DNA from 3 places in the Comamonas sp. F1-6 genome. Region 1 is predicted to be linked to each of the others. Evidence: riboswitches for the same ligand, from Rfam matches in the RefSeq annotation. Region 1 holds a riboswitch; each other region holds the start of a gene.
The links. Region 1 has a riboswitch for thiamine pyrophosphate ahead of AAIL66_RS04045 (long-chain-fatty-acid--CoA ligase). Riboswitches for the same ligand answer to the same signal wherever they lie in the genome.

Region 1 (9,923 bases):
CACTGGTCGATACCGCAGGTTTGAGGCCGAAGTTCAGACCGCCCGCCAGATCGGGGCGGTACGAGATCTCGTTGAAGGTCGGTGTTTCCATGCCGCGACCCAGCGAGGCATAGATATTGGTGTCCTGATTGAGCTCGTGCTGGAGCGAAACAACCGGCAGCAGCTTATGGAATCCGGCATTGCCGCTGTCGTTCTTGTCTGCCAGGAAATGGTCGCGCGATTGGAACTGCACATTGCTCCAGCGCAGGCCGGCATCGAGCTTCCAGCGCGGTGCAAAGGCCCAGGAGGCTTGCAGATAGGGGTCTATGCTGGTGAGGGTGTTGCGCTCGTCGCGCACCAGCTCGCCGACCACGCCCAGCTGGTTGCCCGCAAAGTTCTTGTAGCCCTGACGGTCTTCCCTGACAGTGTTGGCGGCCAGGCCGGCAATCAGGCTCAGGCTGCCGCTGCCCAGCTCGTATTTGCCGCTCCAGCGCGCATCGATGCCGCCATAGTCGCGCTTGAGACCGATCACTCCGCCTCTGTAGCCGGTCTGCGATGCCTTGGGTGTGGACTGGAACTGCATCATTTCGCGCTGACCGGCATAGGCCATGAGGCGCAGTGCCTGGCCGCCGTCCAGCTGGCGCTCATAGGTCAGGCCGGCCTGGGTCTGCTTCACGCTTTTGCGCGAATCGTAGAGCAAGGGGTTGGACGCCACAGCCTTCGGATCTGCCGCCCAGTCCTTGGGCGTGATGCCGCCGGGGTCCTTGGCATCGATGTCCACATGGTTGGCGACCAGGGTTAGCTGGCTGTATTCGTCGGGCTTGACATCGATGCGGGCGTTGAACAGGTTTTTGTCCGCCGCGCTCTGGGCCCGGTAGCCGTCGGTGAGAAAACGGCTGGCGCTGAGCACATAGCCAATCCCGTTGGTTTCGCCCTTGGCCTTGAGGCCCAGGCGCTTCTGGCCGTCGCTGCCCAGTGCAAAGCTGCTTTGCATCGAGGGCGCGCCTTCACCACGTTCGGTATAGGCATTGATCACGCCGCCAGAGGCGTTGCCGTAGAGGGCGGAGTAAGGACCGCGCAGCACTTCCACGCGCTCCAGCGAGGCGATATCGATATTGTTGGTCTGACCCTGGCCATCGGGCATGGTGGAGGGGATGCCGTCCACATAGATCTGTATGCCGCGCACGCCGAAGGTGGATCGTGCGCCAAAGCCGCGAATCGACAGCTGCAGGTCTTGCGCGTAGTTCTGACGGTTCTGCAGCTGCAGACCCGGAGCTGCACTCAGGGACTCCGAGAGATTGACCTGCAGATTGCGCTCGCGCATGCGCTCGCCGTCGAGCACGGTCACGGAGGCCGGGGTTTGCTCAAGTGCAGACTCCTGCAAGGTGCTGCGCACGGTGACTTCGGACAACTGGGGCAGTTCCGGCTGGGCGGCGGCTTGCTGGGCTGTTGCGGACTGTGCCGTCAGCAGCAGTCCGGCGGCGGCCACAGGCCAGCCTGCCAGATGACAAAGGCGCGAAAAATGCATGTGAATATCTCTGGGGCTTGGGGCGGGCGTTCAGTGCCCTGGATGGCTTGCAAGCTCTGCTGACGCAGTCCAGCGACGCGACATGCCGCGCTTTCAGGCATGGCGTACCTGCGTGATTGTCGGCGCCGTGGCAGGTTACGTCTCAGGCAGCTTGCGGTGCTGGGTCGATTGTATTTGGGCAGCAGTATTTTGATGTTTTTGCCCTGTATGTCCTTCTTGCCCGTGCTGGAGCATTACCCCAGGTTACAAGTGACGCGACTTTCATGCGGCGGTGCAGCCCCCTTGCAGTGATGCCGTTGGGGTAAGATGGCGCCGCGCTCCGGGGTGCACGCCAGTGCTGAGATCTACACCCGCGAACTTGACCCGGTTCATACCGGCGGAAGAAGAGCTTGCAAGCTGACCTCAGGGCAGTGCGTTCTCGCATGGTCAGCAAGCCTTCGGAGCATGATGTCCCCGCTCTCGAAGGAATTTCATGGACAAGGCCGCTTCGCTGGTCGCAGATCTGCTTGCTTTCATCGCAATGGATGACTGCACCGACGACCAGTTCAATCAACTCGCCCTGCGCCTTTTCGCCTACCAGTACGAATGCAATGCGCCGTTTCGCAGCTTTTGCCAGCGACGCGGTGCTACGCTGCGCAATGTCAGGAGCTGGCGCGATGTTCCGGCTGTGCCCATCGATGCCTTCAAGGCCATGGAGCTGCGCAGCGAGCCGCCGTCGTCCGCCGAGCGCGTATTCATGACCAGCGGCACCACGGGACGCGCTGCGCGCGGACGTCATTTCCATCCGCAGCTCGATGTCTACGACCTGTCCATGAAGCGCTATTTCGCCAGACGTTTCATGCAGGGGCTGGAGCGCATGCCCATGGGCATTCTGTTTCCCGATGAGCAGGCCATGCCCAATTCCTCGCTGGCCCACTATCTGGCCCTGGCCTGTTCCGAATTCGGCTCGGCAGGCAGCCGCTACTATCTGAACTCGGAAGGGCTGGACATGCCGGCCCTGTGTGCCGCGCTGGAAGAGTCCGAGCGCAGTGGCCAGCCGTTTGCGTTGCTGGGCGCGAGCTTCAGCCTGGTCCATGTGATGGATGCCCTGCGTGCGCAGGGCCGCAGCTTTCGCCTGCCTGCAGGCAGCCGCGTACTGGATACGGGCGGCTACAAGGGGCAGTCGCGCGAGCTGCCGCTCGAGGAGTTCTATGCCGAGCTTTCGCAGCTGCTGGGCGTGCCGCGCAGTCTGTGCATCAATATGTATGGCATGACGGAGCTGAGTACCCAGTTCTATGACGATGGCAATGCGATTCTGCCCTCGGTCAAGTCCGGTCCGCACTGGATTCGTTCGCGTCTGGTGGAGCCGATCACCGGCAGGGACGTGGCAGCTGGTGAGCGCGGCATTCTGGTGCATTGCGATCTGGCCAACTACAACGCGGTGACCACCATACTGACCGAGGATGTGGGCCTGTGGGCCGGCTCGCAGGAAAAAGACGGCTTTTTGCTGCTAGGGCGCGCCGAGGGCGCCGCCGCCAAGGGTTGCTCGCTGGCGGTTGAAGAGTTTGTGAAAGCTGCCGGCGCATGAGCAAGCAGCGCAAGGTGCAGCGTATCAAGGCAGGCTACCTGCCGGGCCTGGGCGACGACGAAGTGCAGTGGCAGACGCTGGACTTCGAGTCCCGCGACGGCCAGAGGCTGGAAGTCAGCGTGCCCGTGCTGACGGCGCCGCAGATGCAGGCACTGGCCTGCCGTGTGCGCAAGGCCGCGGCCGCCCATCTGCGCCCCATGCCGGTGGCCGAGATCATCGATGCCGTCGATCGTGCGATGGCCCGCCTGCTTGACCGTAACGACATCTACCGCCAGCAGGCCGAAGCCTGGCTGCCCGTGGTCAGCGGCTATGACGCCGATATGGTGCGGCTGGGGCTGACAGGATTTTTCAAGACCTTTCGTGCAGCGCAGCTCAAGCGCTTTGTGGCCGAGGATTTTGCCAATCCGGCGGTACTCGATGGTTTTCAACCGGCAGCCAAGGGCGGGGCCGTACGTGCTTTCGGCCCGGATCTGCTGGTGCATAGCTGGGCCGGCAACGTACCTGCGCTGTCGCTGTGGAGCCTGGTCTGCGGCTTGCTGGTCAAGGCCCCTGCGATTGGTAAGCTGGCCAGTGCCGAGCCTTTGTTTGCGGGATGGTTTGCACGCCTGCTGGCAGAGGTCCACCCGCCGCTGGCCGATTGCCTGGCCGTGGTGTGGTGGCGCGGTGCAGGTGGCGAGGAGGCCGACGCGCTCTATGCCCAGGCCGATACGGTGCTGGCCTATGGCGGCAACCAGACGCTGGATGCGTTGCGTCGTCGCCTGCCCGTGACGACGCGCTTTTTGCCCCATGGCCACAAGCTGGGCTTTGGCCTGATCGACGCGCAGGCGCTGGATACGCTCAAGGCTCCGGCCATGGCAAGGCAGGCGGCCTGGGACGTGATGCGCTATGACCAGCAGGGCTGCTACTCGCCCCATGTGTTCTATGTGCAGCGTGGGGCGCCGGTCTCTGCGCGTGCTTTTGCCGACTATCTGGCAGCCGAGCTTGCCAATCTGCAGCGACGATTTGCACGCCGCGAACTGGATCTGGAAGAAGGGGCGGCGCTGGCACGCTGGCAGCAGAACATGGAGTGGGGCGGTGAAGCACACCAGTTGCTGGGGCCTGTGGATGCGCCTTGGAGCGTGGCCTACAGCGAGAGTCTTCAGCCCTTGGCACCGACCGCGTTGTACCGCACGATTGCCGTGGTGGCCGTGGACCGGCTCGATGCCGTGCTGCCCGTGGTGGCCGCTCAGCGCGACTATCTGCAGACCGCCGGCATTGCTGCCGGCCCCGAAGAGCTGTACCGCCTGGCGGGGCTGCTGGGTGCGGCTGGCGTTACGCGTATCAGCGCCATCGGCTCCATGAGCATGCCCGAGGCGGGATGGCACCATGACGGGCGCTTCAACCTGCTGGATCTGGTGCGCATGACGGAGATCGAGCAGTCGGCAGAACTTGCGGCCCAGCCGCTGGCTGATTATGCGGATTGAGGGGGCGCGTACAGCCGTGGCATTCATGGAATTCAAGCAGGCCCGATTCAGCTACCCGGGACGAGTGCCCGTGGTGGATGGCGTGGACTGGCAGGTCGGGGCTGGAGAGTTTCACTGCCTGCTGGGGCGCAGCGGCTGCGGCAAGACCACGCTGCTCAAGCTGGCGGCTGGCCTGCTCAGGCCCCAGTCGGGGCATGTCTTGCTGCGCGGCACCGAACTGGCAGCGCCGGGGCCGCAACTGGGCTTTATGTTCCAGGCGCCGACGCTGCTGGACTGGCATACGGTGATCGACAACGTGCTGCTGCCTGTATCGCTGCAGCGCAAACTCACGCAGCAGGACCGACATGCAGCCATGCAGTTGCTGGAGCAACTGGGCCTTGCCGCCCACGCCCGGCTTTACCCTGGGCAGCTCTCGGGCGGACAGCAAAGTCGCGCGGCGCTGGCGCGAGCCCTGATTCTGGAGCCGCCGCTGCTGCTGCTCGACGAGCCTTTTGCGGCGCTGGATGCCATTACGCGTGCCGAACTGCAGGACGATTTGCTGCGCACCTGCCAGCGCCATGGCACGACGGTGCTCTTTGTTACCCACGACATTAACGAGGCTGTCTATCTGGGTGACCGCATTGCACTCATGCATGGCGGCCGCATCGTGGACGACTGGTCCGTCGAGCTGCCACAGCCGCGCCAGCAGAGCCTGCGCCATGGCGCGGCGTTCAACGACTATTGCGCGCGCATTCGCGCATCCATGGACCGGGGTGGCGCATGAACGGCCTGCTGAACAGAACACACTGGCTGTCTGCCTCGCTTTTGATAGCTGTCATCGCAATATGGGAACTGGCTGCGAGGCAATTTGGCTTGTCGGCGCTGGTGTTGCCCGGGCCCTCGGCGGTGGCGCTGTCGCTGTGGTCGGGTCTCGCGTCCGGCTATTTCTGGCCGCATCTCTGGGCTACCTTGCAGGCCTTGCTGCTGGGGCTGCTCATAGGCAGTGCCGTGGGCTTGCTGGCTGGCATGGCTCTGGCCGAGTCCGAGTTGCTGGAGCGCGTGCTCAAGCCCTATGTAGTGGTCAGCCAGGTCGTGCCCAAGCTGGCCCTGGCGCCATTGTTTGTGCTGTGGTTCGGCTTTGGCATGTTGCCGACGGTGCTGATCACGGCGCTGATCTGCTTTTTCCCATTGATGGAAAACACATTGACGGGCCTGCGGCAGGTGGATGGCCAGCGCCTGCAGTTGTTTCGCATGCTGGGCGCAACCAGGCTGCAGACCTTGCTGCGCCTGAAACTGCCGACCGGGCTGCCCGCGATTCTGGCCGGGCTGCGCGTGGCCGTCGTGCTGGCGCTGGTCGGTGCCGTGGTGGCCGAGTTCATGGGTGCAAGCCAGGGCCTGGGCGCCGTGGTCATTGCTGCCCAGGGAATGATGGACACCACGCTGATGTTTGCGGCACTGGTGCTGATCGCCGCCATGGGCCTGCTGCTGTATCAGGCCTGCCTTGTTCTGGAGCGCTATTTGCTGCGCTCTCATCACTTTTCAACCTCGCAGTCGGGCGACCGGGCCTGACTGCATCTTCAAACCATTTGTCATGCACTCCAGCAACCAGACTTCGTTCATCTCTCGCCGCAGCCTGCTCGGCGCCTGTGCAGGCCTGAGCGGCCTTGCCATGACCGGCACCAGCATGGCGGTTCCTCTGCAGGGCAAGATTCGCCTGGCCGGCTGGAGCAAGCCCATCAGCGAGATCACCAATATTCTGGTCGAGCCCGAAAAGGGTTTCTTCAAGGCGAACGGCGTGGAGCTGGCCTATCTGCCCGGAGCAGGCGGCGGCGATGCGATTCGCAACATCCTTAGCGGCCAGGCCGACGTGGCGTTTACCGATCCCGGCTCCTTCTTCATGGCTCTGGACAAGGGCGAGAAGCTGGTTGCGATCTACGACATCTATCCGCAGAACGTGTTCAATGTGGTTTCGCTCAAGTCCTCGGGCATTCGCAAGCCCGCAGACCTCAAGGGCAAGAAGATCGGTGTCTACAGCCTTGCCAGCGGCACGCGCCAGAACCTGTTGGTGATGCTGCATCAGGCCGGCCTCAAGGAGTCGGATGTGAGCATTGTCGTGACCGGCCTGTTGAACTTTGCGCCCCTGATGCAAGGGCAGGTTGACGCCACGGCCGCCACGGATACCGGTCTGGCCGTGGGCCTGCGCAAGGGCATAGGCGATGTCAATGTGATGCAGGTCAGCGACCACCTCAATATGTCCAGCGACATGTTTGTGGTGCGCGAGGAGGTGTTCCAGCAGAAGAAGGATTTGCTCAAGGCCTTCGTCAAGGGCTACCGCGAAAGCGCTGCCTGGATGATGGCGAACCCCGAGGAGGCTTCGGTGCTGGCCAGCAAATATGCCATCGACGGCACGCGTCGCGACATCAATCTGTATGTGATCCGCCTGCGTAACGCCTCTTCCATGCCGGCAGTCCAGGGCCAGCCGCTGGGCAGCTTCGATATGGCTGCGCTGCAAAAAGGCGCCGATGCCTATCGTGCGCTGGGCATGGTGCAGCGTCAGATCAAGGTGGCGGATGTGGTTGTGCCGCTGTAAATCTCCCCCCTGAGGCGCACCGTTTGGGCGGCGCCGAGCTTTGGGGAGGGGTACGACAGCATCAGTGCATGGCGCCGAGCCGCCAAGGCACTTGCTTGCTGTCTCCTGCCTGGGGCCTGTCAGTGTTTGAGCGGAAATCGTGAATATGAGTCAGTCTTCTTCAATGGGCTTGCGCGGCAAGGTGGTGCTGGTGACGGGAGCCAGCCGCGGCATTGGCGCGGCGATTGCCCTGGCGTTTGCGCGCGAGGGTGCGACCGTGGCCGTCAACTACCTGTCCAATGACGAGGCTGCAGCCAGCACCGTGGATGCCTGCCTGGCCGCGGGCAAGGACTCGGGCGGTGATGCCTGGGCGGTCAAGGCCGATGTGGGCTCGCCCGATGCGGTGCAGAGCATGGTAGACGGCATCGTGCGTGAAGCGGGGGGCATTGATATCGTGGTCAACAATGCCTTCAGGCCCTATGCATTCGATCCGGAACGCCGCAGCCGTTTTGACGATCTGCAATGGGCGGACTATCAGGCCCAGTTCGACGGGGCCGTCGGTGCAAGCTTCAATGTCTGCCGTGCGGTGCTGCCGTTGATGCGCCAGCGCGCGCGCGGCAGCATTGTCAACATTGTCAGCAATCTGGTGGAGCAGCCTGTCGTTGCCTATCACGACTACACGACATCCAAGGGGGCTTTGCTGGCCTTCAGCCGCAATCTGGCCAGCGAGCTTGGGCCAGTAGGCATCCGCGTCAACTGTGTGGCGCCCGGTCTGGTCTATCCCACGCAGGGTACGCAGGACAGCAAGGAGTCTTTTCGTGAATCGCTGATGGCGGCCACGCCGCTGCGGCGGCTGGCACGGCCCGAAGATGTGGCAGGGCCGGTGCTGTTTCTGGCGTCGGAACTCAGCGGTTTCATGACCGGGCAACTGCTGCTTGTCGACGGCGGTCTGGTGATGCGCTGAGCTGCCGGGCAGCAAGGCAAAGCCTGCCTGCCTTCTTGACCTTACTGCTTGGCGGTTGCCTGGGCGTGATCTATCGCATCGATGATGGCCACGCCGGTCTGCTGCACGCCGGGAGCGTTGAAGCCGGGGCCTGGCGTGACGGCAGGGTGGCTGAGCAGCTTCTCGGCCATGCTGGGTGGCGCGGCAGGCGCGGCGCTGGCCTGTGCTGGGGCGGGCTGCTTGGCGGCCGGCTCGGGAGCGGCTTGCTCGGTGGACTTTAGATAGTCGTTGTAGCGCTTGTAGGCCTGACGGTCGGTACGGGTCTGCTCTTGCTGCTGCGAATGCTTGAGATATTGATAGGCGACCGTGCCCAGAATCAGTGCTGCCACCAGAAACGCGGCAATAGCGGTGACGACGAGGTTTTCGTCGGAGCGCTGAGGCGATTGACGGACGGCGGTGGGCATGGGGCGGGAAGCTGGCATCTGGGAAAGCATGTCCGAGCAACCGAGACTCGGACCTGATCGGTATCTAACTGTTTTCAGCGTATCAAAAATAGCGGGTTCAGGCCTTCAGATCGGCAGCTTTTTCCAGAACTTCAGTCGGAAATGTCCAAAACCTTGGTCGTGAGCAAGTTTGTTGCGCAAAAAAGCCGGTACGCCCTGGGCGGTACCGGCTTTTGCAGCTTTGCCTGCTATCAGGCAGCGACGGCTTGTGCTTGCTCGATCTGAGCCTTGGCTGCTTCCATGGCGGCAGCCTTGGCGTCGGGGCCCATGGCCACGCCTTCGGCTCGAACGATGGTCACGTCGGTCACGCCCATGAAGCCGAAGATCACCTTCAGGTAGCTTTCCTGGTGCTCCATGGCCTGGCCCGCTTCGCTGGTGGAGTATGCGCCGCCGCGAGCGGAAGCGACGATGACCTTCTTGTCGCCGGCCAGACCCACGGGACCGGTGGCGGTGTACTTGAACGTACGGCCAGCCTGGGCGATGCGGTCCAGCCAGGCCTTCAGCTGCGAGGGGATGGTGAAGTTGTAGAAGGGGGCACCCACCACGATCACGTCAGCAGCCAGGAATTGACTGACCAGCGCTTCGGAGACGGCGTTTTCCTGGCGTTCGACTTCGGTGGCAGCGGCCTGGCCGGTGCGAAAGCCCAGAGATTGCGCGCTCAGGTGGCTGGGGGCGCTCACGGCCAGGTCCAGGTAGTCCACCTTGGCTTCGGGGTTGGCCTGCTTGAGGTTGGCAACGATATCGGCTGTCAGGGAGCGGGTAACGGAACTGGAGCCAGTGATGGAAGAGTCGATGTGCAGGATTTGCATATTGGTACCTATATCTCTAAAAATGAGTAAAAGAGCACTTCTTGCCCAGCTCAGATGCTGCGTTGCGGCAAAACAGTGATTCGTTTTGAATTGCAATGGGATAGATTGTAGATTTGTTTAGATTCGGCAATAAGTCTGCAAAAATGCGATAGATCGTTCCAAATATCAATTCAATCGAGTCCAAGGATATATGCATGGTGGATCTCAACGACATGCTGTACTTCGTCGAAGTGGTCGAGCGCGGCGGCTTTGCCGCTGCGGGGCGGGCACTGGGTATTCCCAAGTCGCGCCTCTCGCGCCGTGTTGCCGAACTTGAGGCCCACCTTGGGGTGCGCTTGCTGCAACGCACCACCCGCAAGCTGTCTCTGACACAAGTGGGGGAAACCTTTCTGCGCCATGGCCAGGCCATGCGCGATGCCGCCCTGGCAGCGTCGGATGCCGTGGCCGAAGTCCAGACCGAGCCGCGCGGCACCATTCGTGTGACCTGCCCGGTGACGCTGGCGCAGACCGTCCTGGGCGAGCTGATGCCCGAATTCCTCAAGCGCTGCCCGCTGGTGCAGGTGGAGATGCAGGTCACCAACCG
Region 2 (9,923 bases), on a different contig from region 1:
CATGCTGCAGAGCCAGCCACCAACCCGCTAGACTTCACAAGCTAAACATTCCTCACGTTGTTATTTGATGCTTGATCGCCTGCGCTCCGACATCCAGTGCATTCTTGACCGCGACCCCGCGGCCCGCAGCACCTGGGAGGTCATCACCTGTTATCCGGGGCTGCACGCCATCTGGCTGCAGCGTCCTGCGCACTGGTGCTGGACGCATGGCTTCAAATGGCTGGGGCGCTTCATCTCGCACATGGGGCGCTGGTTCACCGGCATTGAAATCCACCCCGGTGCCGTCATTGGTCGCGAGGTCTTCATCGATCACGGCATGGGTGTCGTGATCGGCGAAACCGCGGTGGTGGGCGATGGCTGCACCATCTATCACGGTGTCACCTTGGGAGGTACCTCGCTCTACAAGGGCGCCAAGCGCCACCCTACGCTGGGCAAGAACGTGGTGGTCAGTGCCGGCGCCAAGGTGCTGGGCGGCTTCGAGGTAGGCGATGGTGCCAAGATAGGCAGCAATGCCGTGGTCATCAAGCCCGTGCCTGCAGGTGCGACTGCCGTGGGCATTCCGGCGCGCATCATTCCCAGCAAGACCGGGCATAGCGCCGATGTGACCGAGCATGAGTCGGCACCCAAGGTCGAGGCCAAGGCGCAAACGGCTGTCGTGATTGACGAGGATTGCGGCAAGAGCGGCTTCACCGCCTATGGCGTGACGGCCGAAGTCGACCCCGTGGCCCAGGCCATGCGCTCTCTGTCCGAAGGCGCTGCCGGCCATGAAAAGCAGATTGCACTGCTGTGGGCTGCCATCGAGAAGCTCTCGATTCAAGGCCATGTAAAGGACTGTGTGCCCTGCGAGTCCGAACGACCCGAGGCATTCCAGAAGGACAAGATCGATCAGATTCTGGGCAAGTAAACCCCAGGCGCTTGTCCATGGATCGCTTGATACTTCTGCTCTGCCAGTGAAAGCCAACGCCTGTCGTTGGCTTTTTTCATGGTGCTTGCCCGTAGTCGATTTGAGGGGCGAAAGCCCTGCCTGTCCGGCCGAGACTGCTTGCCAACTCAAACCCGAGGCAAGCAATGATGAATGTGGAACAGACCATGCAGCAGCGCCATTCGGTGCGTGCTTTTTTGCCAAGGAGGGTGGATGCGGCGCTGGTCAGGGATTTGCTGGCGCAGGCCGGACTTGCGGCTTCAGGCGGCAACCTCCAGCCCTGGCGCGTGATAGCGCTGACGGGGGACAGCCTTCAGGCCTTGCGCCAGGCCATGCCTGCGGCGACCCCCAACTCTGATCCGGCCCTGGTCTATCCACCTCAGCTGTGGGAGCCCTATCGCAGCCGCCGCTTTGACAATGGCGAGGATCTCTATCGTTCCATAGGCATGGGGCGTGAGGACAAGAGTGGGCGGCTGCTGCAGCTAGCCCGGAACACTCACATGTTTGGCGCACCTGTAGGCGTATTCGTCGCGGTCGAGAACCGCATGTTGCATGCGCAGTGGGTGGATCTGGGCATCTATCTGCAATCGCTGATGCTGCTGGCGACCGGAAAGGGGCTCGCCACCTGCGCCCAGGGCTTCTGGCGCAATTACAGCGATTTTGTGAGCCGGCATCTGGCGCTGCCGCAGGGCTACCAGATCGCTTTTGGCATGGCACTGGGCTATGAGGACAGCGCGGCACCCATCAACCAGTGGCGCTCCACCAGGGCAGAGCCCGGGGAATGGTGCGAGATGCGCGGGTTCGAATGAGCCTTGTCTTGATGCCGGTGCGGGCAGTCGCTTGACGCTTCTTCTTGCGTGGCAAGAAGGCGAGGACGAAGCGCAAGGCATCAAGCCGGGTGCCATGCAGGCAACCCGGCCGCTTCTTCAATGCCGACCGACTACTTCCACAGAGCGCACTTGCTCTCTTCCTTGGTGGTGAAGACCTGGTCGCCGGGCAGGGTCTTGAGCACCTTGAAGTAATCCCAGGCCTTCTTCGATTCGGCCGGTGCCTTGACCTGCAGCAGATACATATCGTGAGCGTAGCGGCCGTCGGGGCGGATCACGCCCTTGGCATAGAAGTCCGATAGCGGCGTGGCCTTGAAGCCGGCCATGATTTTGTCGGCATCCGTCGTGCCCAGCTTCTCGGCCAGCTTCAGATACTGCATGGCGGCCGAGTAGTTGGCTGCCTGCAGCGAGGTGGGCATCTTCTTGAACTTGGCAAAGAAGCGATCCGAGAACTTGCGGCTTTCGGGATTCAGGTCCCAATGCCAGCTGTCGGTGAACATCAGGCCTTCCGTGGCTTTGAGGCCCAGGCTGTGGATGTCGGAGCTGAACAGCAGCAGGCCGGCCAGCTTCATGGTCTTGGTCAGGCCGAACTCGCGTGCCGACTTGATGGCATTGATGGTGTCGCCACCTGCATTGGCCAGGCCCAGAATCTGGGCCTTGGAGTTCTGAGCCTGCAGAAGGAAGGAAGAGAAGTCGGCTGTGTTCAGCGGGTGCCTGACGTTGCCCTGCACCTTGCCGCCAGCGGCATTGACCACGCGGGTGGTGTCGGCTTCCAGCGCCTGGCCAAAGGCATAGTCGGCCGTCAGAAAGAACCAGCTCTTGCCGCCCAGCTCCACCACTGCCTTGCCCGTACCCTTGGCCAGCGCCACGGTGTCATAGGCATAGTGCACGAAATAGGGGCTGCACTGGTCGTTGGTCAGGGCCGAAGTGCCCGCGCCGTTGATGATGTAGACCTTTTTCTTCTCATCGGCTACCTTGCCCATGGCCAGACCTGCACTGGAGGTGGTGCCGCCGATCAGCATGTTCATGCCCTGGGTGTCGAACCACTCGCGTGCCTTGCTGGCCGCGATATCGGCCTTGTTCTGGTGGTCGGCCGTCAGCACCTCGACGGGCTTGCCCAGCAGCTTGCCGCCAAAGTCGTCCACGGCCATCTGCACGGCCATGGCTCCGCCCTTGCCGTCCACATCGGCATAGAGGCCCGACATATCGGTGATGAAGCCGATGCGAATCTTGTCCTGCGCCTGAGCGCCTGCAGCGGTCAGCAGGCATCCCAGTGCCAGCGTCAATGTTCTTGGGGAAAAAGCGGTAGCGGAGCAAACAGAGCGAGGCTTCATCAGAGTCATCTCCTGAGGTGGTGAGTACCCAGTCACTGCGACGGGCAGCCAGCATGGTCGCAGTTGGAGCAGGGCGCGCCATCAGGGCAAGCACCGGGGCGGCTGCGACAAGGTATCCACGGCGACTCGGGAAAATGCCGCAAGCTCCTACACTGCACACCAGCGATTTAGGAAAGTAGAAGAGATGGATATTCGTCAAGCATTGCAGCAGCGTCGTTCGGTGCGCGCTTTTCTGCCGCAGGCCGTGGCTGCTGCCACGTTGCGGGACTTGCTGGAGACCGCAGCACAGGCGCCGTCCGGCGGCAATATGCAGCCCTGGCGTGTGACCGCAGTGGGCGGACAGGCGCTCAAGGATCTGTGCGCCAGGGCCAGGGAGACCGAGGCCGTGCAGCGCCCCGGCTTGTCCTATCCACCCGGTTTGTGGGAACCCTACCGCAGTCGCCGCTTTGGAAACGGCGAAGATCTTTACCGCGCAATCAATATCGGTCGAGAGGACAAGGCAGCACGTCTGGCCCAACTGGCCAAGAACGGCCAGATGTTCGGTGCGCCCGTGGGCATTTTCGTGGCCGTGGAGGAGCGCATGGGCTATGCGCAATGGGTGGATCTGGGCATCTATCTGCAGTCCTTCATGCTGCTGGCCGTGGAGAAAGGTCTGGCCACCTGTGCCCAGGGCTTCTGGCGCATGTACAACGACATGCTGATCGAACAGCTGGCATTGCCGGATGGCTACCAGATTGCCTTCGGCATCGCCCTGGGCTACGAGGATGTCAGCGCGCCCATCAACCAGTGGCGCGCAAGCCGTGCTGCCAGCAATGAATGGCTGGTGTTGCAGGGGCTGGATTGAACGGCGGATTAGACGCTTGAGGGTCAGGATAGTTAAACAGCTTCAAGAGTGCGCAAATTGTGGCAAAACCAGCCTATACTGCGTGCAGCTCCGGGGTGTGCGAAAGCGCTGAGATGCCAGTCACTGTGAAAACAGTGCAGGCGAACCCGACGAACTTGATCCGGTTCATACCGGCGGAAGAAGAGCGGGACCCTGACGCAGGGCCGATGGATTGACAGGGCAACTGGCGCGAGTGCCAACCCTGAAAGCCATAGGCACAGCAAACCCCAGGCGCCTCGCGCACTGGGGTTTTGTCTTTTCTGGACAGCCGGTGCGTGAAGAACCAGGCCGAAATTGCAGAATTTCGGCGGCACAGGCCGGATACCCCATAGCGGGCCGGGCCCGTGCAGGGCAAGATCAGAGCAGGGCCGCACTCCACGGAGCGTTTGATGCACTTCAACCGCTTTGAGGAGACTGCGATGAACGCCCCTGATTCCATTTTTACGCCTGCTGCAGGTCATGCCCCCGATGCCGCCCGTTTTGCCGAGCTGCTGGCACAGTCGCGCCAGCCGTTTCCCGCATCGACCAAGAGCTATCTGAGTGGCGCGCTGCATCCGCAGCTGCGTGTGCCGGTCCGCGATATTGCGCTCACCAATGGAGAGCAGGTCAGCGTCTACGACACCTCGGGTCCCTATACCGACCCCGCCGTACAGATCGACGTGCGCCAGGGCTTGCCCAGCGTGCGAGGTGCCTGGATCGAAGCGCGCGGCGACAGCGAATACTACGTGGGTCGCCTGCGTGTGGCGCTGGACGACGGCGGCAAGCGCGGCGAGGAAGATGCACGCGTGGACCAGTTGCGCGCCGAGGCGGCCGCGCTGCAGCGCCAGCCGCGCCGTGCCAAATCTGGCCAGAACGTGACCCAGATGCACTATGCCAAGCGCGGCATCATCACGCCCGAGATGGAGTATGTGGCCCTGCGTGAAAACGGTCGCCGTGAATGGATGGCGCAGTACCAGCAGGACGCGGCGCGCGAGCTGCGCCTGGCCGGCAACAGCCTGGGCGCAGCGATCCCGAAGATCATCACACCCGAATTCGTGCGCGACGAAGTGGCGCGCGGCCGCGCCATCATTCCGGCCAATATCAACCACCCTGAAATCGAGCCCATGGCCATCGGCCGCAATTTCAAGGTCAAGATCAACGCCAACATCGGCAACTCGGCCGTGACTTCCAGCATCGAGGAAGAGGTGGAAAAGCTGGTCTGGGCCATTCGCTGGGGGGCGGACAATGTCATGGACCTGTCCACCGGCAGGAACATCCACACCACGCGCGACTGGATTGTGCGCAACTCGCCCGTGCCCATCGGCACCGTGCCCATCTACCAGGCGCTGGAAAAGGTCGGCGGCATTGCCGAGGATCTGACCTGGGAGATCTTCCGTGACACCCTGGTCGAGCAGGCCGAGCAGGGCGTGGACTACTTCACCATCCACGCCGGCGTGCGCCTGGCCTACATCCACCTCACGGCCCAGCGCCGCACCGGCATCGTCTCGCGCGGCGGCTCCATCATGGCCAAGTGGTGCATGGCTCATCACCGCGAGAGCTTCCTCTACGAGCATTTCGAGGATATCTGCGACATCATGAAGCAGTATGACGTGAGCTTCTCGCTGGGCGATGGCCTGCGTCCCGGCTGCGCCAGCGATGCCAACGACGATGCCCAGTTTGCCGAACTGGCCACGCTGGGCGAGCTGACGCAGATCGCCTGGAAGCACGATGTGCAGACCATGATCGAAGGCCCCGGCCATGTGCCCATGCACATGATCCAGCAGAACATGACCGAGCAGCTCAAGCATTGCCACGAGGCTCCGTTCTACACCCTGGGCCCGCTGACCATAGACATCGCCCCCGGCTACGACCATATCGCTTCGGCCATCGGCGCGGCCATGATCGGCTGGTTCGGCACGGCCATGCTGTGCTATGTCACGCCCAAGGAGCATCTGGGTCTGCCCGACCGCGACGACGTCAAGCAGGGCATCATCGCCTACAAAATTGCGGCCCATGCCGCCGATGTCGCCAAGGGCCATCCGGGCGCGCGTTCGCGTGACGATGCCCTCTCCCAGGCGCGCTTCGATTTCCGCTGGCAGGACCAGTTCAACCTGGGACTGGATCCCGACACGGCCCAGGCCTACCACGACGAAACCCTGCCCAAGGACAGCGCCAAGGTGGCCCATTTCTGCTCCATGTGCGGACCCAAGTTCTGCTCCATGAAGATCACCCAGGAAGTGCGCGACTTTGCCAAGCAGCAAGGCGTGAGCGCCGAGAACAGCATTGCCGTGGGCATGCAGGCCAAGGCGGCGGAGTTCAATCAGGCGGGCGGCGATTTCTACATTCCCATCGTCAATGCATCGACCGACACCACGGCACGTTGACCTGAGCTGAAGCCGGGCTGCGGCGCTTGTGCATCAGGCGCTTTCGCCCGTCGCCATGAAAAAAGGCAGGCACGAGGGCCTGCCTTTTTGTTCCGTAATGGAGCAGAGTCTGCGGCGTTCGGCTTGGAAAGGGTCGCTGGGGACGCCGCCCGTCAGGTCCATCTCGATAAGGCGCAAATATCGCGATGTAAGTTTGTTACGGGTTGAAGCCTGGAGCTGCTGGAACTGCTGCCATGAAAAAACGGACAGCTGCCGCGGCTTGCTGTCCGTTGTTCCGATGCGGGGCGTATGCCTCGCGGGTTCAAGTCACCGCCAGTACTGGCATTTGCTTTCCGCCTTGGTGGTCCAGATCTGCTCGGCAGGCAGCTTCTTGATGATCTTGTAATAGTCCCAGGTGCCCTTGGATTCGGCCGGCGACTTGACCTGCATCAGGTACATATCGTGCACATAGCGGCCGTCTTCGCGGATGTAGCCCTGGCCGAAGAAGTCGTCGATCTTGGTGCTTTTCAAGGTGGCCATGACCTTGTCGGCATCGAGCGTGCCGGCTTTTTCCACGGCCTTGAGGTAGTTCATGGTGGCCGAGTAGTCGGCAGCCTGGATCTCGCTGGGGCGGCGCTGGGTCTTGGCCATGAAGGCGTCGGCAAACTTGCGCGAGCCATCGTTCATGTCCCAGTACCAGGGGGCGGTGAACTGCATGCCTTCGGTGTTCTTCAGGCCCAGGCTGTGGATGTCGCTGAAGAAAACCAGCAGGCCGGCCAGCTTCATGTTCTTGGTGACGCCGAATTCCTTGGCCGCCTTGATGGAGTTGATGGTGTCTCCGCCGGCATTGGCAAGGCCCAGGATCTGCGCCTTGCTGTTCTGGGCCTGCAGCATGAAGCTGGAGAAGTCGCTGGCGTTGAGCGGCGTCTTGACCGAGCCCAGCACCTTGCCGCCACGCGCTTCGATGATCTTGCTGGTGTCGGCTTCCAGTGCATGGCCGAAGGCATAGTCGGCCGTCACAAAGAACCAGTTCTTGCCGCCGGTGTCCACCACGGCTCCGCCCGTGCCCTTGGCCAGGGCCACGGTATCGAAGGCGTAGTGCACGGTATAGGGGCTGCATTGCTCGTTGGTCAGTGCCGAGCTACCCGCGCCATTGTCGATAAAGACCCGCTTTTTCTCCTGCGCGACCTTGGCCATGGCCAGGGCGGTGGCGGAGTTGGTGCCGCCGAACACCAGGCTGATGCCTTGCGTGTCTATCCATTCGCGGGCCTTGCTGGCCGCGATATCGGCCTTGTTCTGGTGGTCGGCCGTCAGCAGCTCGATGGGCTTGCCCAGTACCTTGCCGCCAAAGTCGTCAATTGCCATCTGTATGGCAACGGCACCGTTCTTGCCTTCCACATCGGCATAGAGGCTGGACATGTCGGTGATGAAGCCGATCTTGACTTTTTCCTGTGCCATGACGGGGGCCGCGAAGGCCGCCGTCAGGGCGAGAGCCAGCAGGCAGGCAGAGGGCGCAGACTGGGACAAGCGATGCATGGAGTCTCCTGAAAATTATGAGAAATGTGGAGAGAGCGTGCAGCGTCCGGGCGGCGGGTGGCCGCTGTCGCTGCATCGCAGCAAACATGCTAGGGGCGGCGATTGCGTCTGGCATCGGGGCAAGCACTTGCGGGAAATCCCAAGGGATACACCAGCTTTGATAGCTGCTAGCGCTTGTTGTCCATGGATTTCATATTGATTTATTGCTGAAGTCCATGAATGAAAGGCGCAAAGTGCTTTTATTCTGATAGCGATTGCAGCGAGATACCCGCAGCAGCCATGCCACGTGAGCGCCATGAAAAAAGCAGCCCGGAGGCTGCTTTGGTGGACGTTTTGGCAGGGATTGCACCTGGTGCTGCAGGCTATGCAGTGCGCGGTGCGCGAATCGCGGTCTTGGGGCGAAAGGCCTTGCAGATCTCGTCATGGGTTTCGAGATAGGGGCCGCCGATCAGGTCGATGCAATAGGGCACGGCGGCAAAAATGCCATTGACCTTGGATTTGCCGTCGGCGTCCTTGAGGCCTTCCAGCGTCTCGGCAATCGCCTTGGGCTGGCCCGGCAGATTGATGATCAGGCTGCTGCCGCGTATCACCGCCACCTGGCGCGAGAGTAAGGCCGTGGGCACAAAAGCCAGGCTGATCTGGCGCATCTGCTCGCCAAAGCCCGGCATTTCCTTGTGGGCCACGGCCAGGGTGGCCTCGGGCGTCACATCGCGCAGCGCGGGGCCGGTGCCGCCGGTGGTCAGCACCAGGCTGCAGCCTGCATCGACCAGCTCGATCAGCGTCGCGCTGATGCCGGCCTGCTCGTCGGGAATCAGGCGCGGCTCGAACTGGATGGGGTTCTTGAGCGCGCGGCTCAGCCATTCCTGGAGCGCGGGCAGGCCCTTGTCTTCATAGACGCCGCTGCTGGCGCGGTCGCTGATGGAGACAATGCCGATCTTCACGGCATCGTGAAGATATACGGGCGCATCACTCATCGCCGTCATCCTCGGCGCTCGCACCGGCCTTGCCGGCGCTGGCCAGTTGCTCACGCACCAGCTGGAACAGGTCGCGGTAGGCGCGGCCCTTGCTGACTTCCTTGGGCTCGGCATCGGGGCCGGCGGCAGCGGCCGCTGCGGCGGCTTGCTCCTTGGCCTTGTCGATGTCCTTGCGCGACTGGCGGATCAGCGAGCGCAGTTGCTGCACATCGGTGCCGGGGAAATGCTCCAGCCAGATGGACAGTGCCGCTTCCTCGACGATCAGGCGGTCGCGCCATTGCTCGGCCACCTGCAGCGACATTTTTTCGCTGGCCGAGCCATTGCGCTGCTCGTCCAGTGCCTGCTTGACGGCCGCGACCTGTTCCGGCGTCAGCTTGCGCATGAGCTTGCCGACATATTGCATCTGGCGGCGCTTGCCTTCGAAGTTGGTGATGCGCTTGGCTTCGGCCAGCGCGTCGATCAACTGGTCGGACAACTGCAGGCGCTTGAAGAGGTCGCTGCGCAGCGTCATCAGCTCCTTGCCCAGATCCTGCAGCGCATCACTTTCGCGCTTGAGGTCGGTCTTGGTGGAGTCGTAAGTGCCTTTGAGTTCGGCCTTCAGCTCAAGGTCCAGCTCGCTGCCTTCGGCAACGAACTTTCCGCGAACAAAATAGCCTTTGGTGGGTTTGCGTGACATGGTAAGGGGGCAATATCGGTGGCAGCGCAGAGGGCGCCGCAGTGGCGGCTATCATATCCGCCGCTATGAAAAAACCTCGCTCCAGCAATACAAGCACTTCCAGTGCACAGGCCCAATCCGCACCGCAAGCCGGTTTCAGCTTCAGCCAAGCCTTTTTCGAGGGGCTGGTGGACCAGGCTTTGCAGCATGCCAAAAAGCTGGGTGCGACGGACGCCGGCGCCGAGGCTTCCGAAGGCTGCGGCCTGTCGGTCAGCGTGCGCAAGGGCCAGCTGGAGACCGTGGAGCGCAACCGCGACAAGTCGCTGGGCGTGACCGTCTATCTGGGCCAGCGCCGGGGCAATGCCAGCACCTCGGACTTCTCCGAAGCCGCCATCAAGCAGACCGTGCAGGCTGCCTATGACATCGCCCGCTTCACCGCAGAAGACCCGT
Region 3 (9,923 bases), on a different contig from region 1:
CCGGGGAGCAGGAGCGGCGTGATCCGCTCCTGCCGCCTCGCATCAGCCGCCGCGCGTGATGGGCACTTCGGCGTTCTTGCCGTAGCTGCCGTATTTGCCCAGCTCCCATTTGGCGATCGCGTTGCGGTGCACCTCGTCGGGGCCGTCGGCAAAGCGCAGTGTGCGTGCTGCGGCATAGGCATAGGCCAGCGGGAAGTCGTCGCACATGCCGCCGCCGCCGTGGACCTGCATGGCCCAGTCTATGACCTGGCAGGCCATGCTGGGTGCGACGACCTTGATCATGGCGATCTCGGTCCTTGCCACCTTGTTGCCGGCCACATCCATCAGCCAGGCGGCCTTGAGCGTGAGCAGGCGCGCCATGTCGATCTTGCAGCGCGCCTCGGCAATGCGCTCCTGCGTCACGGTCTGCTGGGCCACGCTCTTGCCGAAGGCCACGCGGCTGCTGGCGCGCTTGCACATCAGCTCCAGCGCACGCTCGGCCAGGCCGATCAGTCGCATGCAGTGGTGAATGCGGCCCGGGCCGAGGCGGCCCTGGGCGATCTCGAAGCCGCGCCCTTCGCCCAGCAAAATATTGCCGACGGGAACGCGCACGTTCTCGAAATACATCTCCATGTGGCCGTGGGGCGCATCGTCATAGCCCATCACGTTCAGCGGACGCTCGATGCGGATACCCTTGGCATCGGCCGGGATGATGATCATGCTCTGCTGCGAATGCTTGGCCGCTTCGGGGTCGGTCTTGCCCATGGTGATGAAGACTTGGCAGCGAGGATCGCCGGCACCCGAGATCCACCACTTGTGGCCGTTGATCACGTATTCGTCGCCCTGGCGCTCGATGCGCGTGCAGATATTGGTGGCGTCGGAGGAGGCGACTTCGGGCTCGGTCATGGCGAAGGCCGAGCGGATCTTGCCTTCCAGCAAGGGCTTGAGCCAGCGCTCCTTGAGCTCGGCACTGCCGTAGCGGGCAATGGTCTCCATATTGCCGGTGTCCGGCGCGGAGCAGTTGAAGACTTCGGAAGCCCATGGCACACGGCCCATGATTTCGGCCAGTGGAGCGTATTCCTGATTGGTCAGGCCCGCGCCGTGGTAGCCCGAGGCTTCGGCGCTGTCCACGGGCAGGAACAGATTCCACAGGCCCGCGGCCTGGGCCTTGGGCTTGAGCTTTTCAATGGTTTGCAGCGGCGTCCAGCGCTTGCCGGCGGCCGTGTTGGCCTGCATCTCCTCGGCATACTCCTTTTCCGCCGGGTAGATGTGTTCGTCCATGAACTTGAGCAGGCGTTGCTGCAAGTCCTTGGTTTTGGGCGAGTAGTCGAAGTCCATGAGTGCTCCTTTTGTTGTGGGACGGTCTGATTGCGTGGTGGTGGATGAAAGTCAGGCGCGCTGAGCAAAGGACCAGGCCAGCTCCGCCATGGGGCGGGCGGTGTCGCCCGAGGCCTTGGCCTGGGCGCTGGAGGCCGTGCCGGCCTCGACACGCTTGGCAATGCCTTGCAGGATGGCGGCGATGCGGAACATGTTGTAGGCCAGGTAGAAGTTCCAGTCGCACTGCAGCGCCGCCACATCGGCAATGCCGGTGCGCTGGCAGTAGCGCTGGATGTAATCGTGTTCGGCAGGGATGCCCAGGCCTGCGATGTCCAGCCCCGCGATGCCGCGGCCCAGCTCGGCCGGTATATGCCAGCTCATGCAGTGGTAGCTGAAGTCGGCCAGCGGATGCCCCAGCGTGGACAGCTCCCAGTCCAGCACGGCGATCACGCGCGGCTCGGTGGGGTGGAACATCAGGTTGTCCAGGCGGTAGTCGCCATGCACGATGGAGACACGTCCCTCGTCACGTGCGCTGGCCGGCATATGGGCGGGCAGCCACTCCATCAGCTTGTCCATCTCGGGAATCGGCTGGGTGACGGAGGCCACATACTGCTTGCTCCAGCGACCGATCTGGCGCTCGAAGTAGTTGCCGCTCTTGCCGTAGTCGGCCAGGCCGCGCTCGGCAAACTTCACGCTGTGCAGGGCTGCGATCACGCGGTTCATCTCGTCGTAGATCTGGCCGCGCTCGGCAGGCGTCATGCCGGGCAGGGACTGGTCCCAGAGCACGCGACCCTCCATGAATTCCATGATGTAGAAGGCGCGGCCGATGACGGATTCATCCTCGCATAGCGCATACATATGCGGCACGGGCACATCGGTGCTGGCCAGGCCCTTCATCACGCGGTATTCGCGCTCGATCGCATGGGCCGAAGGCAGCAGCTTGGCCACGGGACCGGGCTTGGCGCGCATCACATAGCTTTTGCCGGGCGTGATCAGCTTGTAGGTGGGGTTGGACTGGCCGCCCTTGAACATTTCCACCTGCAGCGGGCCCTCAAAGCCCTGGACATGCCGGCTCATCCAGTCGGTCATGGCATTGGTATCAAACGCATGCTGATCGGAAACCGCGCGGGTGCCGACGAAATGCTCATAAGTGCTCATGCTGTCTCAGTCCTTTGTTCGATTTGTGATGGGCAAGGCGCAGCCCGCCACGCTGCACAAAAGTGCAGCGAGCGAATGCGTGAAAGGGGGAGAGTTGCCGCAGCACGCGGCAAGAGAGAAACGAAGGTGAAAACTGGCGCGATACCCGCCTGAGATGCCGAGCAAGAGCCGCCTCGCGGCGATGGCATCGTCCCCCTCCCGCAAGCGCAGCGAAGCGAGAGAGGGGGAAGCGGCAAAGCCGCTCAGGGGGTGAATCAGTGGTCGGTGTCTGCAATACGCAGCAGCGTCACCCGGTCGCGCACGATGAGGCCACCCGGTTCGATGCGAATGACTTCCTCGCGCTCCATGGATTTGAGTTCCTGGTTCACGCGCTGGCGCGAGGCGCCCAGCAACTGCGCCAGCTCCTCCTGCGCCAGATGCAGGCCGATGCGGATCTCGTTGCTGTCCGACAGGCTCATCACGCCATAGCTGCGCGTCAGGTGCAACAGCTGCTTGGCCAGGCGCGCGCGTAGCGGCAAGGTGTTGAGGTCTTCCACCAGACCGTAGAGCTGACGTACTCGGCGTGCATTGAGGCGCAAGATCGCTTCGGAAAACTCCACATGCTCTGCCAGAATGCGCTTGAAGTCCGCCTTGGATACGCACAGCAGCGTGGTCTCGCCATGTGCATAGGCGTCGTGCGTGCGCTTGTCGCCATCCAGAATCGCCACATCCCCGAACCAGATGCCCGGCTCCACATAGGTCAGCGTGATCTGCTTGCCCGTGATGGAGGTGGAGCTGACTCGCACCGCTCCACGTGCACAGGCAATCCACTCCTCGGGCGGTTCGCCGCGAGCGCAGATGAGCATGCCATCTTTGTATCGTTTGACGTAAGCGCATCGAAGAATGTCGTGCCGCAAAGAGGGCGAAAGGGATGAAAACCAGCGACCAGAGTTGATCGCCTCACGTTCTTCCATACTAAGAATTGGCTCGTCCATGTTCTGTCTTATGCGTGACTGGTAACCGCCCCATTGTCGCGTGTGGGACCGGCTGTGCCGCAACTGCGGGACTCAGGGTTGTCACCTGTGTGTCCGCTTCTAACGCGAAGAGGGCTTGCGCCGATCAAGAAAACCCAGCAGTCATGCGGGCTGCGGCGCGACGGAAAACAAAAATGCCCGCTGGCTGCGGGCATTCAGTCTTGTCATCTGCGGTATTTCATGCGCCGAGTTTTTCAGGCACGATGGATCTGTGGCTTTAAGTGAAAATAGCTGGTAGCTCTTATCTTTCAAGCGCTCCAAGCTATTGAATTAGTAGTGCGTGGATTCACGCAGCAGCTTGCATGCGCGCCAGCAGATGCTTGGCCGCAGCTTCCGGATCGGGGGCGTTGACCAGGGCGCGTACCACGGCCACCGAGCCCACGCCCGTGGCACGCACGGCGGGGAACAGGTCCTCGGAAATGCCGCCAATCGCCACCAGCGGGTATTGCTGCATCAGCCGCACATAGGCCGCCAGCCGCGCCAGTCCTTGCGGGGCTGTCGCCATCTTCTTGAGCGTGGTGGGAAAGACCGCGCCCAGGGCGATATAGCTGGGCTGGACCGCATGGGCTCGCACCATCTCGGCGTAGCCATGGGTGGAGACGCCCAGGCGTGTGCCCGAGCTACGGATGGTCTGCAGATCGCGCTGGCCGATCACGTCCAGATCTTCCTGGCCCACATGGATGCCGTAGGCGCCTGCGTCCAGCGCGGCCTGCCAGTGGTCGTTGATGAACAGGCGTGCCTGCGTGCCCTTGACGGCATCAACAGCGGCCTTGACCTCTTGTGCAACGGCGGCCCTGTCGCCGGACTTGAAACGCAGCTGCACCGTGGGCACACCCGCGCGGGCCATGCGGCCCACCCATTCGGCCGTGGGCAGCACGCCATACAGGCCCAGCTCGCGCGGACAATGGGCAAAGGCCAGGGCCGGGTCGGCCTTGCCGAGACCGAAGTCGCGTGGGTCGTCGGGCCAGTGGGTGACATCGAACTGGTCGGTGCGCTCGCTCTGGCGCTGCCAGGCCTGGGCCAGAGTCTCAGCATCCACGGCGATAAAGCCCAGCTGGCTGCAGGCTTCCAGCGCGGCCAGATAGGCGGGCTCCTGGCGCAGCGCGGGCGGCACGGGCTGGGGCGTCAGCTCGACCGAGTTGGCATCGTGGTGCAACCGGGCGCCAAAATTGGCACTGTGCTGGTGGATGATGGCTTGCGCCAGGGCCTTGATTTCTGCGGAGTCCATGGGCCGGCCTTTATTCCTGATGCCAGAAAGGGGTGCCCAGCACGGGCGTGCTGGGCTGGGCGGCGTTCTGCTCCGCCATGGCGCCAGCGCGCCAGGCGGCGTGACCGGCATTGACGGCATCGGAGAACGCGCCGGCCATGGCCACAGGGTCTTCGGACAGGGCCACGGCGGTGTTCAGCAGCACGGCGTCATAGCCCCATTCCATCACGGTGCAGGCATGGGAGGGGCGGCCCAGGCCGGCATCGACGATCAGCGGCACCTTCAGGCGCTCGCGCAGCATCTGCATGGCATAGGGGTTGATGGGGCCGCGGCCGGTGCCTATGGGCGCGGCCCAAGGCATGATGGCCTGGCAGCCCACGTCGACAAGCTTTTGGCACAGCACCAGGTCGTAGGTGGTGTAGGGCAGGACCTGGAAACCGTCCTTGATGAGGATGGAGGCAGCCTCCACCAGGTTGAGCGTGTCGGGCTGCAGCGTGTAGTCGTCGCCGATCAGCTCCAGCTTGATCCAGGGTGTGTCGAAGACTTCACGCGCCATCTGGGCCGTGGTCACGGCTTCCTGGATGGTCATGCAGCCTGCCGTGTTGGGCAGCACGGGCACGTTGAGCTTGCGCAGCAGTTCCCAGAAGCTGGCGCCGGTCTCGGCCGCATTGCTGCCCTGGCGGCGCAGCGAGGCCGTGACCATGGCGGGCCTGGAACGCTCCACAGCCGCTTCGAGAATCGCGGGCGAGGGATAGCGCGAGGTGCCCAGCAGCAAGCGGCTTTCAAAACGTTGGCCGTAGAGAACCAGGGTGTCGTCGGTGGTTTTTGTATTCATGATTTATCTATATCTCTTGTCTTTGTACCGCAATGCGTGTGAAGCCCAGTGAGCCTCAAACAGACATGTGCCCAGTCAGTGACACCGAGCAAGAGCCGCCTCGCCGCGAGGGTGTCGTCCCCTGGGGGAAGGCGCGAAGCGACTCAGGGAGGTCATTCCTAGCCGCCTGTCACTGGAGAGATGACTTCCATCCTGTCGCCCTCGTTGAGCGCATGGTCGGCGTACTGCGTCTTGGGCACAAACACCGTGTTGACCGCCACGGCAAACGGGGGCTTGGCCTGCATCTGCGCCAGCGCATCGGCCACGGTGGCATGGGCTTGCAGCTCGGTGGCTTGCTGGTTGAGGGTGATCTTCATGGCATGAAACAGAAAATAAAGCGGGTGCTAAGTTAAACCTCTGCACGGCGGCGCTTGCGTGCGCAGGAGGTGCAAGTGCTGTGCGCCAAAGTTCGGGCTCGCGGCTCAGCCGCGATGCACGGCGACATCGAACTCGCGCGCCAGCGGCGAGTCGTTGCGGTCCACCAGCTCCAGCACCACGTCGAGCATGGCGGGCGAGATCATGAAGCCGTGGCGGTAGAGGCCGTTGACTTCCATGACGCGCGGCGTCAGCAGGCGCACGGCGGGCAGATTATCGGGCAGGGTGGGGCGGCACTGGGTGGCGATCTCCACAATCCGGCCTTCGGCAAAGCCCGAGTGCACGGTATAGGCCGCGCTCAGCAGCTCCAGCGTGGAGCGCACGCTGGCCGGCGACATATCGTCGGATTCGATCTCGGTCGCGCCAATCACGAACAGATGGTCTTCCTTGGGCGCGATATAGATGGGGTAGCGTGGATGGATCAGGCGTGTGGGGCGCTGCAGCGTGACTTCGGGCGCATGGATGCGCACCACCTCGCCGCGAATGCCGCGCAGCTGCTTCCATTGGCTGCGGGCACCCAGGCCCCGGCAGTCGAACACGAAGTCGGGCTGGCCGGCCGCGCCGGGACGGAAGTCGCCGACCTCGCGCGGGCTGTCCCAGTGCAGCTGCACGCCCAGGGCGCTGAGCTTGTCGACCAGCGCCGTCAGCAGCTGGCGGTTGTCGAGCTGGCCTTCGCCGGGCAGATAGACGGCCTGGTTGAAGCGTCCCTGCAGCGCGGGCTCGCAGTCCTGCAGCGCCGCGCCGGTCTTCTCCTGCATGGCCGGCAGGCTGGGGTTGATGCGCCGGTTTTTCTCCAGCAGGCCGAAAAAGCGTGCCGCATCGCCCTGATCCTGGCGGTGCCAGAGAATCAGCGTGCCGTTTTGCTGCAGAAACACATGCTGCTCGAGCTGAGCTATCAGCTCGGGCCAGCGCTTGAGCCCATGCTGGCCCATGCGCACCACGCCGGGCTCGGTAATGGCCGACTCGGCCAGCGGCGCCAGCATAGCAGCCGCCACGCGCGCCGCAGCACCATCGCCTTGCGGGCCATGGGCGTCATAGAGGTCGATGGCGTGACCGCGCTGGGCCAGGGCCAGAGCCAGCAGACGGCCCATGAGGCCGCCGCCGAGAATTGCGATCTTTGAAGAAGCTTGTAGCAATGACATGTGCAAATCGTTTTCCATCCGGACACAGGAACAGGGCCATGTGCAGGACAAAACGCGGCATGCCTTGCGGCTTGTGAAACTCCCCACGCCAGCATGACCTGGATCGGGTGCAGGGGGCACAGGGCACGGATGGTGCTCTGGTGCGCAGCCCGTGGCTGGCGCAGCCCCAGGGTGTTTCTCAGTCCGCACAGGCTGCTTGCCTGCGGGACACCCCTGTTTCGTCCGCTGGACATTACAGCACAACCGCAAACAGCACGCATTGACCATGCGCATGGGCGATAATTTTTGCCATGACAGTGATTGCTTCTTCCTCCATCTCCGGCGCCGCAAAAAAGCGCTATGCACGCGTGCTCTCCATAGCCGGCTCGGACAGCGGCGGTGGCGCCGGTATCCAGGCCGACCTCAAGACCTGTGCGGCTCTGGGCTGCTACGGCATGACGGCGATCACGGCCATCACCGTGCAGAACACGCTGGGTGTGACGGGTATTCACGGCATTCCGCTCGATACCGTGCGCGGCCAGATCGATGCCGTTGTGCAGGACATAGGCGTCGATGCCGTCAAGATCGGCATGCTGGCAACCCCCGATGTGGTGAGCGTGGTGGCGGATGCTATCCGTCGCCACGGTATCAGGAACGTGGTGCTGGACCCCGTGATGGTGGCCACCAGTGGTGACCGCCTGATCGTTCCCGAGACGGCACAGGCGCTGGTCCAGGAGCTGTTCCCGCTGGCGACGGTGATTACCCCCAATCTGGATGAAGCAGCTTTGCTGCTGGGTCGCAACATCGACGGCATTGGAGCGTTGGATGCGGCCGTGGCCGATCTGCTGGCCATGGGGGCGCCGGCCGTATTGCTCAAGGGCGGGCATCTGAGCGGCGATCTGGTCATGGATGTGCTGGGCCGGCAAGGCCAGCAGGTCGGCGACTATCTGCGCCTGCAGTCGCAGCGCATCGTCACCCATAACGGCCATGGCACGGGCTGCACGCTGTCGTCGGCGATTGCCTCCTTCCTGGCTCAGGGGCTGGCGCTGGAGGCCGCAGTGACCGAGGCGCGCCGCTATATTCTGGGCGCCATCGAGGCGGGAGCCGAGGTCTATACCGGCCAGGGTCACGGCCCCCTCAATCATGGCTATGCGCCGCGCGCGCAGCTGATCGTCGAAGGCTGATTGCCGGCACCCGCAAAAAAGGCCCGCTGCTGCAGGCCTTTGCTTTGGGTGTTCGTGTTGCAGGGCTTACCAGCCCCAGACCAGATTCTTGGCCACCCAGCCGCTCTGGCCGTTGCTGCGCTGCACCTGGGCCCAGCTGCCTTGCTTTTTCAGAGTCTGCAGCACCTCATGCTGCTCCAGCTTGCCCACGCGCTTGTGCTTCTGGCCGGGGCCGGAGCGCAGATTGGCTGTGCGCGCCGTCACCACCATATGCGGGCTCTTGCTGGTCAGCGGGGCGTGGACCCAGCCCAGCGTGGACTCATAGTCCTTGACGCGCAGCCACTGGCCCTTGCGCTGGGTGACTTGCAGCGGATAGCCCTTGCTCAGTTCCCAAAGGGTTGCGGAGCGGGTATTGGGCTGCTCGCGCACATTCACGGTCGTGCCCTTGATGCTGACAAATTCCTGGGCTTGTGCGAGGGCCGGCAGCAGGCCGGCGGTGAGCGCACCCAGCGCGATCAGGCTTGAAGTGGCGGCGGTGCGGATCCAGCGGTTGCAAGGCACGGGGCAGATTCTCCTTTTATCGATTGAAAACAGGCTGTAACCCCCATCGGACTTGCGTGGCTAGCTATAGTTCCTGTAGAAAGCTGACAGGGGCTGAACACCCGACAGCCATAAAGGAATGCCATGAAACAGCCAACCAGCGCCCATGGGCGTGCCTCGTTGACCACCCGATTGACGCTTGCATTGACGGCTCTGGCCGCCGCGACCCTGCTCACGGCCTGCCAGAGTAGGGCGTCGGCGAATGCAGCGGCTGCAACACCTGCCGCCGCTGCGGCGCCAAAAGCCGGGGACCCGCAGATGCCGGGCCAGCAATTGCTGGCCGCTGCCGCGCAGGGCGATGCCGTGGCGGTGCGCGATCTGCTGGCTGGCAACGCGCCTGTCGACGTGCAGGACGCCCGGGGCAATACCCCATTGCTGCTGGCCACGGCGGCCAACCATATCGAGGTGGCGCGATCGCTGCTGATGCACGGTGCCAGCCCCAATATCCAGAACCAGATGCAGGACAGCGCCTATCTGCTGGCCGGTGCGCAGGGCCGGCTGGAGATTGTGCGCATGACGATTTCCTATGGGGCCGATCTCAAGAGCACCAACCGCTATGGCGGCACGGCCCTGATTCCTGCCTGCGAGCGCGGCCATCTGGAAACGGCCCAGGCGCTGATCGCGGCCGGCGTGAATGTGAACCATGTCAACCGGCTGGGTTGGACCTGCCTGATGGAAGCCGTGGTGCTCAGCGACGGCGGGCCGCGCCATCAGGCCATCATCCAGACCTTGATCGACGCGAAGGCGGATCTGAATCTGCCTGACAAGGATGGGGTGACGGCCCTGGCCCATGCACGCCAGCGCGGGCAGAAGGCTGTGGTTCATATGCTGCAGGCGGCGGGCGCCAAGTAAGAACAGAGGAGATGGCTGCAGAGCCTTTCTACCGCGCGTGTGATGCTATTGCCTTTGAGTTTCAGTCAGGTGGCAACGGAGCGAGGCTGCAGCTGGCGTGTGGCGAGAGCCACCACAAAAGTCAGCGCCAGCGTGGGCAGGGCCGAGCCCAGGGCCGTGCTCACATAGGGCAGCAGGTGATAGAAGGCAATGCCCAGCACCCAGATGGTCACGGCATCCCAGCGCACGGCGGGCGCTTTTTGCATCAGTTGCACGGCATCGGTG

Region 2: it holds a riboswitch for thiamine pyrophosphate, as region 1 does, so the genes downstream of both, thiC (phosphomethylpyrimidine synthase ThiC) here and AAIL66_RS04045 (long-chain-fatty-acid--CoA ligase) in region 1, are expected to answer to the same signal.
Region 3: it holds a riboswitch for thiamine pyrophosphate, as region 1 does, so the genes downstream of both, AAIL66_RS14640 (FAD-dependent oxidoreductase) here and AAIL66_RS04045 (long-chain-fatty-acid--CoA ligase) in region 1, are expected to answer to the same signal.

What each region holds. Positions count from the first base shown of each region.
Region 1 covers NZ_JBCPWN010000003.1:25,607-35,529, forward strand. The annotation lists gene AAIL66_RS04040 (TonB-dependent receptor) at 1-1,507, opposite strand, end outside; TPP riboswitch at 1,818-1,909, shown strand; gene AAIL66_RS04045 (long-chain-fatty-acid--CoA ligase) at 1,980-3,074, shown strand; gene AAIL66_RS04050 (acyl-CoA reductase) at 3,071-4,537, shown strand; gene AAIL66_RS04055 (ABC transporter ATP-binding protein) at 4,563-5,300, shown strand; gene AAIL66_RS04060 (ABC transporter permease) at 5,297-6,085, shown strand; gene AAIL66_RS04065 (ABC transporter substrate-binding protein) at 6,108-7,106, shown strand; gene AAIL66_RS04070 (SDR family oxidoreductase) at 7,252-8,049, shown strand; gene AAIL66_RS04075 (hypothetical protein) at 8,091-8,492, opposite strand; gene AAIL66_RS04080 (FMN-dependent NADH-azoreductase) at 8,723-9,340, opposite strand; gene AAIL66_RS04085 (LysR family transcriptional regulator) at 9,535-9,923, shown strand, end outside.
Region 2 covers NZ_JBCPWN010000006.1:113,765-123,687, reverse strand. The annotation lists gene AAIL66_RS08540 (RNA methyltransferase) at 1-31, shown strand, start outside; gene cysE (serine O-acetyltransferase) at 68-904, shown strand; gene AAIL66_RS08530 (nitroreductase) at 1,072-1,731, shown strand; gene AAIL66_RS08525 (ABC transporter substrate-binding protein) at 1,863-3,083, opposite strand; gene AAIL66_RS08520 (nitroreductase) at 3,268-3,927, shown strand; TPP riboswitch at 4,009-4,126, shown strand; gene thiC (phosphomethylpyrimidine synthase ThiC) at 4,386-6,329, shown strand; gene AAIL66_RS08510 (ABC transporter substrate-binding protein) at 6,636-7,844, opposite strand; gene mog (molybdopterin adenylyltransferase) at 8,207-8,818, opposite strand; gene yjgA (ribosome biogenesis factor YjgA) at 8,811-9,494, opposite strand; gene pmbA (metalloprotease PmbA) at 9,560-9,923, shown strand, end outside.
Region 3 covers NZ_JBCPWN010000013.1:90,364-100,286, reverse strand. The annotation lists gene AAIL66_RS14670 (acyl-CoA dehydrogenase family protein) at 43-1,317, opposite strand; gene AAIL66_RS14665 (phosphotransferase) at 1,369-2,454, opposite strand; gene AAIL66_RS14660 (Crp/Fnr family transcriptional regulator) at 2,709-3,428, opposite strand; gene thiE (thiamine phosphate synthase) at 3,754-4,695, opposite strand; gene AAIL66_RS14650 (thiazole synthase) at 4,706-5,509, opposite strand; gene thiS (sulfur carrier protein ThiS) at 5,668-5,865, opposite strand; gene AAIL66_RS14640 (FAD-dependent oxidoreductase) at 5,971-7,065, opposite strand; TPP riboswitch at 7,129-7,290, opposite strand; gene thiD (bifunctional hydroxymethylpyrimidine kinase/phosphomethylpyrimidine kinase) at 7,356-8,228, shown strand; gene AAIL66_RS14630 (SH3 domain-containing protein) at 8,295-8,768, opposite strand; gene AAIL66_RS14625 (ankyrin repeat domain-containing protein) at 8,892-9,659, shown strand; gene AAIL66_RS14620 (cytosine permease) at 9,725-9,923, opposite strand, start outside.